3 regions of the Sporosarcina sp. FSL K6-1540 genome follow, and region 1 is predicted to be linked to each of the others. Evidence: a T-box and tRNA genes for the amino acid it is inferred to sense, from the RefSeq annotation. Region 1 holds a T-box; the other regions hold tRNA genes.

Region 1 (5,442 bases):
TTCAGTCATATTCCGATACGGAAGTGTTACTGACGGCATATATCGAGTGGGGAGAAAATTGCGTAATGCATCTAAATGGAATTTTTGCATTTGCTGTTTGGGATCAACACCGAGAGCAGCTTTTTATGGCAAGAGACCGACTTGGTGTCAAACCTCTATTTTATCGTGAAGAAAACGAATCGCTCATATTTGGTTCAGAGATTAAAGCAATACTTGCACATCCAAAAGTGAAAAGTGAAGTGGACAGAGAGGGGTTTCAGGAAATATTTGGATTAGGTCCATCCCGGACTCCTGGTCATGGTGTCTTTCGGGGCATTAATGAACTTCGCCCAGCTCATGCATTAATTTACAATCGAAATGGACTGAAAACTTGGCGGTATTGGAATGTAGAAAGCAAAAAGCATCATCATACGTTAGATGAGACGGCTGAACAAGTAAAAATTCTTGTAAAGGATGCCGTTGAGCGCCAGTTAGTTGCTGATGTACCTGTTTGTACATTCTTATCTGGAGGAATTGATTCGAGTGCTATTAGTTCATTTGCTTCAGAATATTTTAAAAAAGAGGGACGCGGTACCCTTCATACGTACTCCATTGACTACGAGCACAACAATCAATATTTCAAAGCGAGTTCCTTTCAGCCTGATCAAGATGCACCATGGATAGAGAAAATGCAACAATATTTGGGGTCTATTCATCACTCGGCTATTATAAATAATGATCAGCTGGCAAATCTGTTGGAAGAAGCAGTGATGATGAGAGATTTACCTGGTATGGCAGACGTAGACTCATCATTGTTATGGTTTTGCGAACAGATGAAACAAGATTATACAGTTGCATTGTCTGGTGAGTGTGCGGATGAGATCTTCGGAGGATATCCATGGTTCTATAAAGAAAAACTGCTGCACGGAAAGGAGTTTCCGTGGATGCGGTCACAAACGGAAAGACAGCAGCTGTTGCTTCCACATTGGCAAAAGAAACTCGATTTGGAAGGGTATGTGAGGGATCGCTATAACGAAACGATTAGTGAAGTGCCTCTTCTAGGGGGAGAAACCCAAATAGAAGCACGGCACCGGGAAATGTCTTATTTAAATATGATTTGGTTTATGTCAACGCTTCTGGAGCGAAAAGATCGCATGAGTATGGGAGCAAGTTTAGAAGTACGGGTTCCATTCGCCGATCACCGAATTGTTGAATATGCCTGGAACATACCGTGGGAAATGAAAATGCTGAACGGCCAAGAGAAAGGAATATTACGAAAGGCTTTAGAAGGAGTACTTCCTAATGAAATTCTATACCGGAAAAAGAGTCCGTACCCTAAAACACATCATCAAACATATATGAAACTCGTAAAGACTAAGTTAAACAACATCCTAGATAATAAAACATCTCCCCTACTAGAACTTGTCTCAAAACAAAGAGTCAAGGACATCATCGATTCAGACGGATCCTCATTCAAAGTTCCTTGGTTCGGTCAGCTTATGACAGGCCCCCAACTCATCGCCCACCTATCCCAAATTAACATGTGGTTAGTAAACTACAACATAAACATCATTGATAACTAATCTCCTTCGTTCTTTATTGTTATTAAGTGGCCGCAAGCAGCAAACGTTTTATGTCAGTGACTCCGCTCATTTATATAGCTTGCTTGACGTGTGAATAAAGTAACCCCACGGGAATTAGCATAATCCTTGGGGTTATTATTCCCATATTATTTCGTTCAAAAGGTTTTTTCGCTTACCTTAAGAAAGAGAGGAAACCCCTGAGAATATAACCACAAAATGAACATGGATTTCAGGATATATTCATAATTAATTACTCCTTTGACGTAGCTAATGAAATTATAAATACTGCTGAATTTAATTGTATGAATTTATTAAGTAATATAGAATTAACTTATCATTATAATGAAAAATATAGTGGCAAAGGTTTCGCAAGAGAAACAGCGTAGTCTTACTTAGAAATTGCCGGAAATCATGTAGAAGTGCACGTGTACACAGCATCTGGAAGTCCTGATAGTCAAAGGTCACTAAAGGTATTGGAAAAGGTCGGCTTTACTTTTTTAGGTATGAAATGATTTGAGGATACGGGCCAGTATGAACCTAACTATGAGTATCCTTTTTAACTAATCATACATAAACTGTATTGGATACAACCAAAAAAAGCTTGATAATCCATTTTCTTTGTTGTAGGATATTAACTAATTCGATTTCAATGAATTTTAACTATACTTGTAACAGCGATGATAAAGACATGAATTGTTTTGATGGTTTCCAGAGAGGGAAGTATTGCTGAAATCTTCCTAACTTAGAAAAACAATTTACCACTTTTGAGCTGCATGAAGCCGTCTATGCTACGTTACAGCACCATGAGCAAACGCCATTGTTGGATGGTGTTAGAAATTTGGGTGGAATCACGAGCAAACACACTCGTCCCTTTACTAGGGATGGGTGTGTTTATTTGTATAGAAATATAACTGAATAACGATAAAAGCGATGACAAAGACATGAATTATTTTGATGGTTTCCAGAGAGGGAAGTATTGCTGAGAACTTCCTAACGCAGAAGATAATTTACCACTTTTGAGCTGTATTAGTGAAATGAAGTAACTAATTCCGTTAATGCTACGTTACAGCGCCATGAGTTAACACCATTGTTGGATGGTGTTAGAAATTTGGGTGGAATCACGGGTAAATCATACTCGTCCCTTTATTTGGGACGGGTATTTTTTTATACAAAAAATTGGATGGGGTGTTTTAAGATGAATGACAAGCAAATTGAGATTCGATTTCCAGACAGTAGCCGAAAGAATTTTCCTCTAGGTATTACATTAGCGGATATTGCACAGTCCATTAGCTTAAGTTTGAGAAAGAATGTTGTAGCGGGAAAAGTGAATGAACAATTATATGATTTATCACAATGCATTATGGAGGATGCTGCGATTACACTTTTCACAAAGGAATCGATAGAAGGACTCGAAGTTCTAAGGCACACAACTGCACATGTGCTAGGGCAGGCGGTTAAAAGACTTTATGACGATTCGAAGTTAGGGATTGGACCCATAATTGAACACGGTTTTTACTATGACCTTCTATCGGATACAAGCGTCACTTCGAATGATTTAGTAATGATTGAAAAAAAGATGCAAGCTATTATCGAAGAAGATTTGAAAATTGAACGTATAGAAGTCACGTATGGAGAGGCAGAAGAACTATTTGAGAAGCGTGGCGAATTGTTTAAGTTAGAACTATTAAAAGACATACCAGCGGACGAGAAAATTTCCCTTTATAAACAAGGAGAATTTATAGACCTTTGCCGCGGACCACATTTACCGTCAACTGGATGGATAAAAGCATTCAAGTTAACGCAGGTGTCAGGTGCTTATTGGCGGGGAGATAGTGATAATCAAGTGATGCAACGTATCTATGGAATTTCCTTTTTGAAAAAGAAAGACTTAGAACAGCATTTGTATTTTTTGGAGGAAGCAGAAAAAAGGGATCATCGAAAACTTGGAAAGCAACTTGAATTATTCATGTTCTCTGAGGAAGCACCAGGCATGCCGTTCTATTTACCGAATGGGCAGATAATACGCACTGAGCTAGAGAACTTTTCACGTGCACTTCAGACGAAGGCGGGGTACGCAGAAGTCCGCACGCCTTTCATGATGAATCAACGTCTGTGGGAGCAATCGGGGCACTGGGATCATTACCATGAGAATATGTATTTTTCAGAAGTGGAAAACGCAAAATTTGCGATGAAGCCGATGAACTGTCCTGGCCATATGCTAATTTTCAAAAATAGTCTTCATTCATACCGTGATTTACCAATACGTATGGCTGAATTCGGTCAAGTCCATCGCCATGAATTTAGTGGTGCTCTTAACGGACTATTAAGGGTTCGAACATTTTGCCAAGACGATGCGCATATTTTTGTGAGACATAATCAAATTAAAAGCGAAATAAAGCAAGTTATTCATCTTATTGATGAAGTTTATCGAACTTTTGGTTTTGAATATTCGATTGAACTTTCAACTAGGCCAGAACAATCACTAGGAAGTGATGAGATTTGGAATGATTCAGAAGAGGCTCTAAAGAATGTATTAGAGGATCTAGCGGTTACTTATCAATTAAATGAGGGGGATGGTGCATTTTACGGACCAAAAATTGACTTCCATATTAAAGATGCACTTGGACGCAGCCACCAATGCGGCACAATTCAACTCGATTTCCAAATGCCTGAAAAGTTTGACCTCACGTATATTGATGAAAACAACGAAAAAGTTCGGCCGGTGGTCATTCACCGTGCAATTTTTGGCTCAATCGATCGTTTTTTCGGCATACTGATTGAACATTTTGCAGGTGCTTTTCCAACATGGCTCGCTCCTAGGCAAGTACAAATTGTTCCTGTTTCAAGTGTACATTTGGATTACGCATTGTGTGTACAGTCCGTTTTAAGAAATGAAGGCATACGTGTTGAAATTGATCAGCGGAACGAAAAGTTAGGTTACAAGGTAAGAGAAGCCCAACTTCAGAAGGTTTCTTATACACTTATTCTTGGTGACAAAGAGGTTAGTGATGGAACGGTGAATGTTCGGGAATTTGGTAGTCAGAAAACGGAGTGTTTATCTATTGAAGGCTTTGCTTTGTTGATTAAACAACAGATAGAGCAGCGTGTCCTTTAAGAATCTCAAATCTTCGAAATTGTGAGTAGTTGGAATTGACGGTATAATTAGTTAAAAGGATATCTTTCCAATAAGTACAGGGGGGAATTGTCAATAGTAGAAGTTATACGTTTAAGACGTGAAATCACTAGTTTTCAGGAGAAAGAAATTCTGGGGACCTACTGGATCAAATCATAGATTCAGCTTTATGCACCTTCAGGGAATAATTTTCCTTCCCGTGAATTTATCGTCATTGAAAAACGTGGAAAAACTGGCTGTTTTGAAAAACGACACCCTTCATGAAATGGCTGTCTACTGCGCAAGTGGCGATTGTTGTGACTGGGCGAGCTGGTATCAGTAAATAGTGGCTGCAAGATGCATCCATCGCGACAGCATTTATGTGGTTAGCTGCATCGGATCTACAGCTCGGCGTTGGGTTTGATGCTGTCTATCATTCAGAGGATGCAGAAGAGTCGAGGGTTCGTGAAACAGATGTGAGGGAAGCTTTAAACATCCCGTCAGACCTAAAATTGTTGCAATTCTAGGTCTTGGTTTTCCTATAGAAAAACCAAAAGTCAAAAAAATATTGAATCGAGATGATATCGTCCATTACGAATTATTTCAAACCGACAACGAATAATAAAAAATGCTTACCTGGATTAGTTATTTCAGTTCTGAGTAGGCATTTTTTAGTTGGGCATAGTTTGACGCATACGTTTACTTAATACTTATCTTTACTTTCCGATACTATTGCTATTATTTTTACGTAAAATGTAATATTAAATG
Region 2 (5,442 bases), 1.3 Mb from region 1:
GAAGCAGCCATCATTTAAAGAGTGCGTAATAGCTCACTGGTCGAGTGGCGCTGCGCCGAAAATGTACCGGGGCTAAACGAATCACCGAAACTGTGGATTGACATCTTAGATGTCAGTGGTAGGAGAGCGTTCCAAGGGCGTCGAAGCTAGACCGTAAGGACTGGTGGAGCGCTTGGAAGTGAGAATGCCGGTATGAGTAGCGAAAGAAGGGTGAGAATCCCTTCCACCGAATGCCCAAGGTTTCCTGAGGAAGGCTCGTCCGCTCAGGGTTAGTCAGGACCTAAGTTGAGGCCGAAAGGCGTAGACGATGGACAACAGGTTGATATTCCTGTACCACCTCCCCGCCGTTTGAGCAATGGGGTGACGCAGTAGGATAGGGTGAGCGCGCTGTTGGTTATGCGCGTCTAAGCAGTGAGGTGTGGAATGAGGCAAATCCCGTTCCTATAACATTGAGCTGTTACAGCAAGGGGATTTATCCCTGAGTCCCTGATTTCACGCTGCCAAGAAAAGCCTCTAGCGAGGCGGGAGGTGCCTGTACCGCAAACCGACACAGGTAGGCGAGGAGAGAATCCTAAGGTGATCGAGAGAACTCTCGTTAAGGAACTCGGCAAAATGACCCCGTAACTTCGGGAGAAGGGGTGCTCTGGTAGGGTGTTAAAGCCCGAGAGAGCCGCAGTGAATAGGCCCAGGCGACTGTTTAGCAAAAACACAGGTCTCTGCAAAACCGCAAGGTGAAGTATAGGGGCTGACGCCTGCCCGGTGCTGGAAGGTTAAGAGGAGAGGTCAGCGCAAGCGAAGCTTCGAATTGAAGCCCCAGTAAACGGCGGCCGTAACTATAACGGTCCTAAGGTAGCGAAATTCCTTGTCGGGTAAGTTCCGACCCGCACGAAAGGCGTAACGATCTGGGCACTGTCTCAACGAGAGACTCGGTGAAATTATAATACCTGTGAAGATGCAGGTTACCCGCGACAGGACGGAAAGACCCCGTGGAGCTTTACTGTAACCTGATATTGAATTCCGGTGCAGCCTGTACAGGATAGGTAGGAGCCTTGGATTCCGGAGCGCTAGCTTCGGATGAGGCGTTGGTGGGATACTACCCTGGCTGTATTGGACTTCTAACCCATGCCCCTTATCGGGGCAGGAGACAGTGTCAGGCGGGCAGTTTGACTGGGGCGGTCGCCTCCTAAAGAGTAACGGAGGCGCCCAAAGGTTCCCTCAGAATGGTTGGACATCATTCGTAGAGTGCAAAGGCATAAGGGAGCTTGACTGCGAGACCTACAAGTCGAGCAGGGTCGAAAGACGGGCTTAGTGATCCGGTGGTTCCGCATGGAAGGGCCATCGCTCAACGGATAAAAGCTACCCCGGGGATAACAGGCTTATCTCCCCCAAGAGTCCACATCGACGGGGAGGTTTGGCACCTCGATGTCGGCTCATCGCATCCTGGGGCTGTAGTCGGTCCCAAGGGTTGGGCTGTTCGCCCATTAAAGCGGTACGCGAGCTGGGTTCAGAACGTCGTGAGACAGTTCGGTCCCTATCCGTCGCGGGCGCAGGAAATTTGAGAGGAGCTGTCCTTAGTACGAGAGGACCGGGATGGACATACCTCTGGTGTACCAGTTGTCTTGCCAAAGGCATCGCTGGGTAGCTATGTATGGACGGGATAAATGCTGAAAGCATCTAAGCATGAAGCCCCCCTCGAGATGAGATTTCCCATTACGCAAGTAAGTAAGATCCCTCAAAGAAGATGAGGTTGATAGGTCTGGGGTGGAAGCACGGCGACGTGTGGAGCTGACGGATACTAATCGATCGAGGACTTAACCAATTTTGAAAAGGGCTTGATTACCCTGATTCTGTGTAGCACAATGTCTGTTTTATTCAGTTTTGAGCGAATAAGTACCGTTCATAAAAAAAGTACTTGCAATTAATTAGATGATATGTTATAATAATTATTGTCTTTGAGAAAAGATCATACAAGTCTGGTGACGATTGCGAAGAGGTCACACCCGTTCCCATCCCGAACACGGAAGTTAAGCTCTTCAGCGCCGATGGTAGTTGGGGGTTTCCCCCTGTGAGAGTAGGACGTCGCCGGTCTTGTAACAATTATTACATAGGTTTATGAATAGGACGAACAACTGAAGTTTGTCGCACTTATACCCAGGAGGATTAGCTCAGCTGGGAGAGCACCTGCCTTACAAGCAGGGGGTCGGCGGTTCGAGCCCGTCATCCTCCACCATTTTATTTATAATGAAAACTATTAGCCGGAGTAGCTCAACTGGTAGAGCAACTGACTTGTAATCAGTAGGTTGAGGGTTCAAGTCCTTTCTCCGGCACCACTTTTCGAGCCATTAGCTCAGTTGGTAGAGCATCTGACTTTTAATCAGAGGGTCGCAGGTTCGAATCCTGCATGGCTCACCATTTTTATGACTTAGTGTCATAATTTATATTGCGGGTATGGCGGAACTGGCAGACGCGCTAGACTTAGGATCTAGTGCCTTCGGGCGTGGGGGTTCGACTCCCTTTACCCGCACTTATAATGCGGAAGTAGTTCAGTGGTAGAATACGACCTTGCCAAGGTCGGGGTCGCGGGTTCGAATCCCGTCTTCCGCTCCATATTTTTGCCGGGGTGGCGGAACTGGCAGACGCACAGGACTTAAAATCCTGCGGTAGGTGACTACCGTACCGGTTCGATTCCGGTTCTCGGCATTAATAACTTTTCACTTATATGCGCTCGTAGCTCAATTGGATAGAGCACCTGACTACGGATCAGGAGGTTGTGGATTCGACTTCTGCCGGGCGCACCATTATGTTTTTAAACTTTATAATTCTTCGGGACGTAGCTCAGCTTGGTAGAGCACTTGGTTTGGGACCAAGGGGTCGCAGGTTCGAATCCTGTCTTCCCGACCATTAAGATTTTTAAGCAGATTCGCCGCTTAAAGAATATACCATTTTAAGTAGATTTGTGCTTTAATAATTGCCAGCTATAATGGGGCCTTAGCTCAGCTGGGAGAGCGCCTGCCTTGCACGCAGGAGGTCAGCGGTTCGATCCCGCTAGGCTCCACCAACACAATTTTAATAAAGATCCTGGCGGCGTAGCTCAGCTGGCTAGAGCGTACGGTTCATACCCGTGAGGTCGGGGGTTCGATCCCCTCTGCCGCCATCTTAAAGGACCTTTAGCTCAGTTGGTTAGAGCAGACGGCTCATAACCGTCCGGTCGCAGGTTCGAGTCCTGCAAGGTCCACCACTATTATATACAGCCATGGAGGTATACCCAAGCCCGGCTGAAGGGATCGGTCTTGAAAACCGACAGGGGAGTCAAATCCCGCGGGGGTTCGAATCCCTCTACCTCCTCCATTTTTAACTAGTGGTGAAATTAAATAGTACTTATATTGTTGTCGCGGGGTGGAGAAGTGGTATCTCGTCGGGCTCATAACCCGAAGGTCACAGGTTCAAATCCTGTCCCCGCAACCAAATGGTCCCGTGGTGTAGCGGTTAACATGCCTGCCTGTCACGCAGGAGATCGCCGGTTCGATCCCGGTCGGGACCGCCATTTTTATTAATACTATAAGGTTTAGAATAAGTTAACGACTTAATGTAAACTAAATACGTGGCTCAGTAGCTCAGTCGGTAGAGCAAAGGACTGAAAATCCTTGTGTCGGCGGTTCGATTCCGTCCTGAGCCACCATTGTTATGCGAGTGTAGTTTAGTGGTAAAACCTCAGCCTTCCAAGCTGATGATGAGGGTTCGATTCCCTTCACTCGCTCCAAAAAGGGCCTATAGCTCAGCTGGTTAGAGCGCACGCCTGATAAGCGTGAGGTCGATGGTTCGAGTCCATTTAGGCCCACCATTCCGCAGTAGCTCAGTGGTAGAGCAATCGGCTGTTAACCGATCGGTCGTAGGTTCGAGTCCTACCTGCGGAGCCATTTATATATGGGGAAGTACTCAAGCGGCTCAAGAGGTGCCCCTGCTAAGGGTATAGATCGCGAAAGCGGTGCGAGGGTTCGAATCCCTCCTTCTCCGCCATATATAATTTGGCCCCTTGGTCAAGCGGTTAAGACACCGCCCTTTCACGGCGGTATCACGGGTTCGAATCCCGTAGGGGTCATACATAAAAGTAGCTTTACAAGTTCTTAATGAACTTGTAAAGCTACTTTTTAATTTGTTTATATATAGTTTTCTAGTTCACTTAAATTCTCACTATATATGTTGAATTAAAGAATCCCATTGAATCTACTGTGGCGCTCAATAAGGAGAGAGTTATAATTCGGGGTGTGGATTGTAGAACGCTTGACGCTTTGGGGATGCCTTTCACCGTAAGCCTGGATATCGCTTCGCATCCAGTCTAACGGCTTCGGCGACCCCTTTGCCGCGCCTGCACTAGGGTGTTCATTATCGAGAGAAATGTGATTTTGAGATGTATATGCCGAGATTATTAGGTGATTACTAGTTGATACTACTTATATTCAAGAAAGACGTACTCCAGGTTGCAGATTTCATCACAGATAATGAAATGCTCTTTCTCATATAGACCATCCAGCGTCGAAGCGATATTGGTAGGAGTTCTGTTTCATTCTTAAATAAAAAAGACAAGACTATGGAGAAGACTTCAGCCGCCAAAATTATATCTTTGGCGGCTTTTATCCAGTTAAGAAGCCCCGCTATTCTTTCGTCCCAAAAAGCTCTAGCATTTCGTGTACTTATGCCTTTGGAGAGCAACGGATGGATAACCACCAAACGATTCCCGAAAAATGTGTAGGGTGCTACGAAGTCGCATCCCTACACATCAAGATATCTCGATAATAGTAAAGAGGTCGTTCTATCTAAAGCAACTCAAAGGCAACTGCACACGCAGCGCCTAGTGTTTGATTAAATCATTTACTGGTTACTTTTGGTTAATTAACATACGTGAGCTAAAATATCCTGAAAAGAAACACCATAAGCAATGGCCTATGGTGTTTCTTTTCACTTCTTCTGATCCTCTATATAACTATCTTTTTCATGATAAGGAATATCTCCGAGAGGGGATTCGATTCCTTCATCATCCAGTTCCGCTTCATATTTCTCTGAGGCATCGGACCTGATGAAACCGCGTGACTTTCCATTTATATCGGTTCCTGTGAATTCTTCAAATACTTCGGTTGCACCATCTGAAATTCCGCTGTCGTATAACGTATTGTAGTCATCGTGATCTCCGCTGAAATCGGAAGGGGTTTCTGATGTTCCAGATTTTGCGATTTCCTGAAAGCTGTCTTCGCCATCCCGGGCCGCTCCGGAAAAAGAATTTGGGTTGGCCATGGTAAGCGTATCTTCTTCGACAGGTCGATCATTGGGGATTTCTTGCTCAGTCGCATGGTCGATGCAAAGAGTTGTGTAAGGAACTGCTTCAAGTCGCCCAAATGGTATATCTTTTTGGCACACTTCACATTTCCCATAAGAACCGTTCACCAT
Region 3 (5,442 bases), 1.7 Mb from region 1:
AGCCCCAGTAAACGGCGGCCGTAACTATAACGGTCCTAAGGTAGCGAAATTCCTTGTCGGGTAAGTTCCGACCCGCACGAAAGGCGTAACGATCTGGGCACTGTCTCAACGAGAGACTCGGTGAAATTATAATACCTGTGAAGATGCAGGTTACCCGCGACAGGACGGAAAGACCCCGTGGAGCTTTACTGTAACCTGATATTGAATTCCGGTGCAGCCTGTACAGGATAGGTAGGAGCCTTGGATTCCGGAGCGCTAGCTTCGGATGAGGCGTTGGTGGGATACTACCCTGGCTGTATTGGACTTCTAACCCATGCCCCTTATCGGGGCAGGAGACAGTGTCAGGCGGGCAGTTTGACTGGGGCGGTCGCCTCCTAAAGAGTAACGGAGGCGCCCAAAGGTTCCCTCAGAATGGTTGGACATCATTCGTAGAGTGCAAAGGCATAAGGGAGCTTGACTGCGAGACCTACAAGTCGAGCAGGGTCGAAAGACGGGCTTAGTGATCCGGTGGTTCCGCATGGAAGGGCCATCGCTCAACGGATAAAAGCTACCCCGGGGATAACAGGCTTATCTCCCCCAAGAGTCCACATCGACGGGGAGGTTTGGCACCTCGATGTCGGCTCATCGCATCCTGGGGCTGTAGTCGGTCCCAAGGGTTGGGCTGTTCGCCCATTAAAGCGGTACGCGAGCTGGGTTCAGAACGTCGTGAGACAGTTCGGTCCCTATCCGTCGCGGGCGCAGGAAATTTGAGAGGAGCTGTCCTTAGTACGAGAGGACCGGGATGGACATACCTCTGGTGTACCAGTTGTCTTGCCAAAGGCATCGCTGGGTAGCTATGTATGGACGGGATAAATGCTGAAAGCATCTAAGCATGAAGCCCCCCTCGAGATGAGATTTCCCATTACGCAAGTAAGTAAGATCCCTCAAAGAAGATGAGGTTGATAGGTCTGGGGTGGAAGCACGGCGACGTGTGGAGCTGACGGATACTAATCGATCGAGGACTTAACCAATTTTGAAAAGGGCTTGATTACCCTGATTCTGTGTAGCACAATGTCTGTTTTATTCAGTTTTGAGCGAACAAAATTAATTATTTTGTAAAAACGCTTGCAAGTAACAACAAGGTATGATATAATTAATCTTGTCTTGTGGAAAATAGTTCAGTGACGATTGCGAAGAGGTCACACCCGTTCCCATACCGAACACGGAAGTTAAGCTCTTCAGCGCCGATGGTAGTTGGGGGTTTCCCCCTGTGAGAGTAGGACGTCGCTGGTCTGTTAGTCCAAAAGAAGATACTTAATGTATGTTCTTAATATTATTCCGCAGTAGCTCAGTGGTAGAGCAATCGGCTGTTAACCGATCGGTCGTAGGTTCGAGTCCTACCTGCGGAGCCATTTAGGAGAGCTGTCCGAGTGGCCGAAGGAGCATGATTGGAAATCATGTAAGCGGCTAACGCTGTTTCAAGGGTTCAAATCCCTTGCTCTCCGCCAGATTCATATAAATGATAAATTAAGGCCCCTTGGTCAAGCGGTTAAGACACCGCCCTTTCACGGCGGTATCACGGGTTCGAATCCCGTAGGGGTCACCATAATTTTTTAGAAATTCATCATTAAGCACGTAGACTTTAATTCAGTAATTCGAGCATAGCACACTCTCGTTAAAATTGGGAGAAGGAAGGAGCGTACATTAGTACGTGACTGACTGAGCGAATGAAGCTGACAGAGAGATGCGCCGCTTATCGCAATTTTACCCAGGAGGATTAGCTCAGCTGGGAGAGCACCTGCCTTACAAGCAGGGGGTCGGCGGTTCGAGCCCGTCATCCTCCACCATTAAGTTTTTTAAGCAGATTCACCGCTTAAAGAAACTTACATATATTTAATTATATAAATACTATTGTCGCGGGGTGGAGAAGTGGTATCTCGTCGGGCTCATAACCCGAAGGTCGCAGGTTCAAATCCTGCCCCCGCAACCAAATTTTATCATGATACAGCAGATCATATAGCTGACATGTAAATGATTAGCTCTTTATCAAATGAATACATTATATTGTTGTCGCGGGGTGGAGAAGTGGTATCTCGTCGGGCTCATAACCCGAAGGTCGCAGGTTCAAATCCTGCCCCCGCAACCAAATGGTCCCGTGGTGTAGCGGTTAACATGCCTGCCTGTCACGCAGGAGATCGCCGGTTCGATCCCGGTCGGGACCGCCATTTTTATTTTTCTTATAAGGTTTAGAATAAGCTAATATCTTAATGTAAACCAAATATGTGGCTCAGTAGCTCAGTCGGTAGAGCAAAGGACTGAAAATCCTTGTGTCGGCGGTTCGATTCCGTCCTGAGCCACCATTTTAATATTTGTGCCGGAGTAGCTCAACTGGTAGAGCAACTGACTTGTAATCAGTAGGTTGAGGGTTCAAGTCCTTTCTCCGGCACCATTTACACCTATATGGTGGGGTAGCGAAGTGGCTAAACGCGGCGGACTGTAAATCCGCTCCCTACGGGTTCGGCGGTTCGAATCCGCCCCCCACCACCAGTTTTAGGGGCATAGTTTAACGGTAGAATAGAGGTCTCCAAAACCTTTGATGTGGGTTCGATTCCTACTGCCCCTGCCATTTTTTTTAGTATAATCTAATATTATGGCGATTGTGGTGAAGTGGTTAACACATCGGATTGTGGTTCCGACACTCGAGGGTTCGATTCCCTTCAGTCGCCCCATTTATCTATCCAATTAAAACAAACTTATATATCATGGCGATTGTGGTGAAGTGGTTAACACATCGGATTGTGGTTCCGACATTCGAGGGTTCGATTCCCTTCAGTCGCCCCATTTTATATTCAATTAAAACAAACTAGATATCATGGCGATTGTGGTGAAGTGGTTAACACATCGGATTGTGGTTCCGACACTCGAGGGTTCGATTCCCTTCAGTCGCCCCATTTATCTTTTTGGGGTATAGCCAAGCGGTAAGGCAACGGACTTTGACTCCGTCACTCGTTGGTTCGAATCCAGCTACCCCAGTTTCGCGGAAGTAGTTCAGTGGTAGAATACGACCTTGCCAAGGTCGGGGTCGCGGGTTCGAATCCCGTCTTCCGCTCCATCATCTACGGCGGCATAGCCAAGCGGTAAGGCATGGGTCTGCAACACCCTTACCACCGGTTCGATTCCGGTTGCCGCCTCCAATTTTCTTATGTATCGTTGTTCGTAAACTAAATAGTGTTATGCCCGAGTGGTGGAATGGCAGACACGTCGCACTCAAAATGCGATGCCGTAAGGCGTGCCGGTTCAAGTCCGGCCTCGGGTATCAGATGAAAAACACAACTTCGGTTGTGTTTTTTTGTGTTTAATTTCTACTATATAAGTTGACTTAACTGAGCGAACGTGGGCTTTGGCTACCCCTAGCACTTTAAAGAATTCAATGTAATTTAATTCTTTATTTCAATATATATTTAGATAAAAGAATAGAGAGTAGGGGAAACATTATGCCATTAATTGAACACCAGGAGTTCATTCAAGCCTCGGTAGAACGTTGCTTTGATCTTGCACGAGACGTGGATATTCATACCCGTACAACAGAGGGGACGAAAGAGAAGGCTGTCGGTGGGGTGACAACAGGTTTATTGCTGGCCGGGGATATTGTTACATGGGAGGCCGTTCATTTCGGTATAAGACAAAGACTAACTGCCAAAGTAACGGTGATGGATATACCGTATATGTTTGAAGACATAATGGTGAAAGGAGCATTCCAATCTTTTCACCATATTCATGAGTTTATTGAGAAGGATAATGGCACTCTGATGATTGACAGATTTCAATATAGATCACCCTGTGGAGTGATTGGTGTTATTGCGGATAAGTTGTTTTTGGAAAGCTATATGAGAAACTTTATTGTGAGTCGAGCAAGAGCTCTGAAGCATATTGCAGAAAATGAGTAAGAGGCATTTCATCAGGAAAAGTCGACTTGATAAACTTGGTGGCACAAGTTTTCTAGAGAGTGGAACCTGGACGTTACTAATAGATGGTGAGAAAACACAGCGGTTCAAAAATGGGTAGTAAACAAAATCGCTCCTTACCGCCGAAGCGTAAGGAGCGATTTTCATAGAGGGGATCCGATGACACTAGTTTGGGTTGTCCATTGCAATTGCCTTGGTTGGTCATTGGGGATTGGTCACAAAGTAAATGGTGACAGGTTATTGGTTTGCCTGCAATTTAAATTGGATTGATCCCTACTCTATGCCCTGGAGAGGAGTCTCACCTTTCCAAGGGCATTAAAAGTACTTCGTATCATCAAATTTCAAGACAATCGAATAGTTTTTTGCATTAATAGAATTAGATAACTTATGTGCATCCTTTTCTGCTTGCAATGATTTCACCCGATAATCCTCAGGATCGAATAAAGCAACACGGTATACGACCGTACCTTCAGAGTAGCCGTATTGAATCTCTTCTTTTTCTGCCATAGAGAGTTCTTTGTAAAAGCGGGCTTTTGCACGTAATTGTATGGCAAGTTCAATCGCTTCGACAATCGCAAGTTGTTGCCCTTGGAACTCGATTTCATTATCGATATTGGCACGATACATGAGACGGTCGAGCACTCGACTATCTAAACGGACTTCATCCAATTCTGTTTCTACGATTTTAAGGCTACGTGGTCCTTGATCAGGGGTGTTGCCTTTTTCTACATTCGTAAAGGCTACGCGTCTCATTTCATCTTCAAGCTCATGAATTCGTTTTGTTAAAACACTTTTTAATTTTACAGCTTCAGCGAGTGTTATGTTGCTCACTTGTTCATTCCCCCCATTTAGAAACATTGTCAGTCAACTATAATGGAAGTTTGTCCCTCGTGCAAAACATATGAACGAACATCTCCACCACTAAGACTAGTAAACATGTTCCCACATGCTGTTGTCAGTTCAAACGCTTCAGTAGCATCCATGGACGGGCGTAGGAAGAAGATATGTAACGCGTCTGTCGTATCTTCTGTTACAGCGCTGCGTATAGAATCGACATATGGGCTACCGAATGGGCTATAATCATCTTTTAACAGTAGAATGTTTTGTAATGAATTAAAACGACCATTCAATCCATCATATCCATCCTCTTCTGTCCCTGAAGTAACGACTATATCGCCGACAATTTTTTCGAGGTCATAGATGCCTACTGGAATTTCGTGCTGCAAGGAAAAGAAGTTATTCAAGTCGACAGCATTGTGGAATGGATCGATGTAGTTTTGCTTCTTAATCCGGCGCATAAGTGCTTCTGTAGAATGACGGTATCGATTAGGGTCTGCGCCAAGTGCTTTCCACACAGTACGCCATTCTTTAATGCCAGGGAATTCGGGGACGGACTTGTTCTCCAGCTCAAAGAAAAGTTGCTCTTGGAATAATTGCAATTTTCCTTTTAGCATTTGAGGCGATTCTGACACTGTAATTTTGGTATAATGATTAATGC

The links. A T-box is a leader RNA that pairs with one kind of tRNA and senses whether it is charged. The one in region 1 lies ahead of thrS (threonine--tRNA ligase), so its partner is inferred to be a tRNA-Thr.
Region 2: it encodes a tRNA-Thr, which carries the amino acid that the T-box ahead of thrS (threonine--tRNA ligase) is inferred to sense. The anticodon was not compared.
Region 3: it encodes a tRNA-Thr, which carries the amino acid that the T-box ahead of thrS (threonine--tRNA ligase) is inferred to sense. The anticodon was not compared.

What each region holds. Positions count from the first base shown of each region.
Region 1 covers NZ_CP152018.1:4,054,251-4,059,692, reverse strand. The annotation lists gene asnB (asparagine synthase (glutamine-hydrolyzing)) at 1-1,562, shown strand, start outside; T-box leader at 2,484-2,708, shown strand; gene thrS (threonine--tRNA ligase) at 2,758-4,677, shown strand.
Region 2 covers NZ_CP152018.1:2,707,849-2,713,290, forward strand. The annotation lists rRNA gene MKY15_RS12735 (23S ribosomal RNA) at 1-1,819, shown strand, start outside; rRNA gene rrf (5S ribosomal RNA) at 1,973-2,088, shown strand; tRNA gene MKY15_RS12745 (tRNA-Val) at 2,155-2,230, shown strand; tRNA gene MKY15_RS12750 (tRNA-Thr) at 2,255-2,330, shown strand; tRNA gene MKY15_RS12755 (tRNA-Lys) at 2,337-2,412, shown strand; tRNA gene MKY15_RS12760 (tRNA-Leu) at 2,443-2,524, shown strand; tRNA gene MKY15_RS12765 (tRNA-Gly) at 2,533-2,607, shown strand; tRNA gene MKY15_RS12770 (tRNA-Leu) at 2,615-2,700, shown strand; tRNA gene MKY15_RS12775 (tRNA-Arg) at 2,722-2,798, shown strand; tRNA gene MKY15_RS12780 (tRNA-Pro) at 2,825-2,901, shown strand; tRNA gene MKY15_RS12785 (tRNA-Ala) at 2,983-3,058, shown strand; tRNA gene MKY15_RS12790 (tRNA-Met) at 3,081-3,154, shown strand; tRNA gene MKY15_RS12795 (tRNA-Ile) at 3,162-3,238, shown strand; tRNA gene MKY15_RS12800 (tRNA-Ser) at 3,256-3,348, shown strand; tRNA gene MKY15_RS12805 (tRNA-Met) at 3,391-3,465, shown strand; tRNA gene MKY15_RS12810 (tRNA-Asp) at 3,469-3,544, shown strand; tRNA gene MKY15_RS12815 (tRNA-Phe) at 3,604-3,679, shown strand; tRNA gene MKY15_RS12820 (tRNA-Gly) at 3,687-3,760, shown strand; tRNA gene MKY15_RS12825 (tRNA-Ile) at 3,765-3,841, shown strand; tRNA gene MKY15_RS12830 (tRNA-Asn) at 3,843-3,917, shown strand; tRNA gene MKY15_RS12835 (tRNA-Ser) at 3,927-4,017, shown strand; tRNA gene MKY15_RS12840 (tRNA-Glu) at 4,028-4,099, shown strand; gene MKY15_RS12845 (TraR/DksA C4-type zinc finger protein) at 4,957-5,442, opposite strand, start outside.
Region 3 covers NZ_CP152018.1:2,391,558-2,396,999, forward strand. The annotation lists rRNA gene MKY15_RS11110 (23S ribosomal RNA) at 1-1,010, shown strand, start outside; rRNA gene rrf (5S ribosomal RNA) at 1,157-1,272, shown strand; tRNA gene MKY15_RS11120 (tRNA-Asn) at 1,317-1,391, shown strand; tRNA gene MKY15_RS11125 (tRNA-Ser) at 1,396-1,487, shown strand; tRNA gene MKY15_RS11130 (tRNA-Glu) at 1,511-1,585, shown strand; tRNA gene MKY15_RS11135 (tRNA-Val) at 1,751-1,826, shown strand; tRNA gene MKY15_RS11140 (tRNA-Met) at 1,895-1,969, shown strand; tRNA gene MKY15_RS11145 (tRNA-Met) at 2,051-2,125, shown strand; tRNA gene MKY15_RS11150 (tRNA-Asp) at 2,129-2,204, shown strand; tRNA gene MKY15_RS11155 (tRNA-Phe) at 2,264-2,339, shown strand; tRNA gene MKY15_RS11160 (tRNA-Thr) at 2,353-2,428, shown strand; tRNA gene MKY15_RS11165 (tRNA-Tyr) at 2,442-2,526, shown strand; tRNA gene MKY15_RS11170 (tRNA-Trp) at 2,532-2,605, shown strand; tRNA gene MKY15_RS11175 (tRNA-His) at 2,633-2,708, shown strand; tRNA gene MKY15_RS11180 (tRNA-His) at 2,745-2,820, shown strand; tRNA gene MKY15_RS11185 (tRNA-His) at 2,855-2,930, shown strand; tRNA gene MKY15_RS11190 (tRNA-Gln) at 2,941-3,012, shown strand; tRNA gene MKY15_RS11195 (tRNA-Gly) at 3,017-3,091, shown strand; tRNA gene MKY15_RS11200 (tRNA-Cys) at 3,100-3,173, shown strand; tRNA gene MKY15_RS11205 (tRNA-Leu) at 3,215-3,295, shown strand; gene MKY15_RS11210 (SRPBCC family protein) at 3,474-3,926, shown strand; gene MKY15_RS11215 (hypothetical protein) at 4,260-4,775, opposite strand; gene MKY15_RS11220 (phenylalanine--tRNA ligase beta subunit-related protein) at 4,805-5,442, opposite strand, start outside.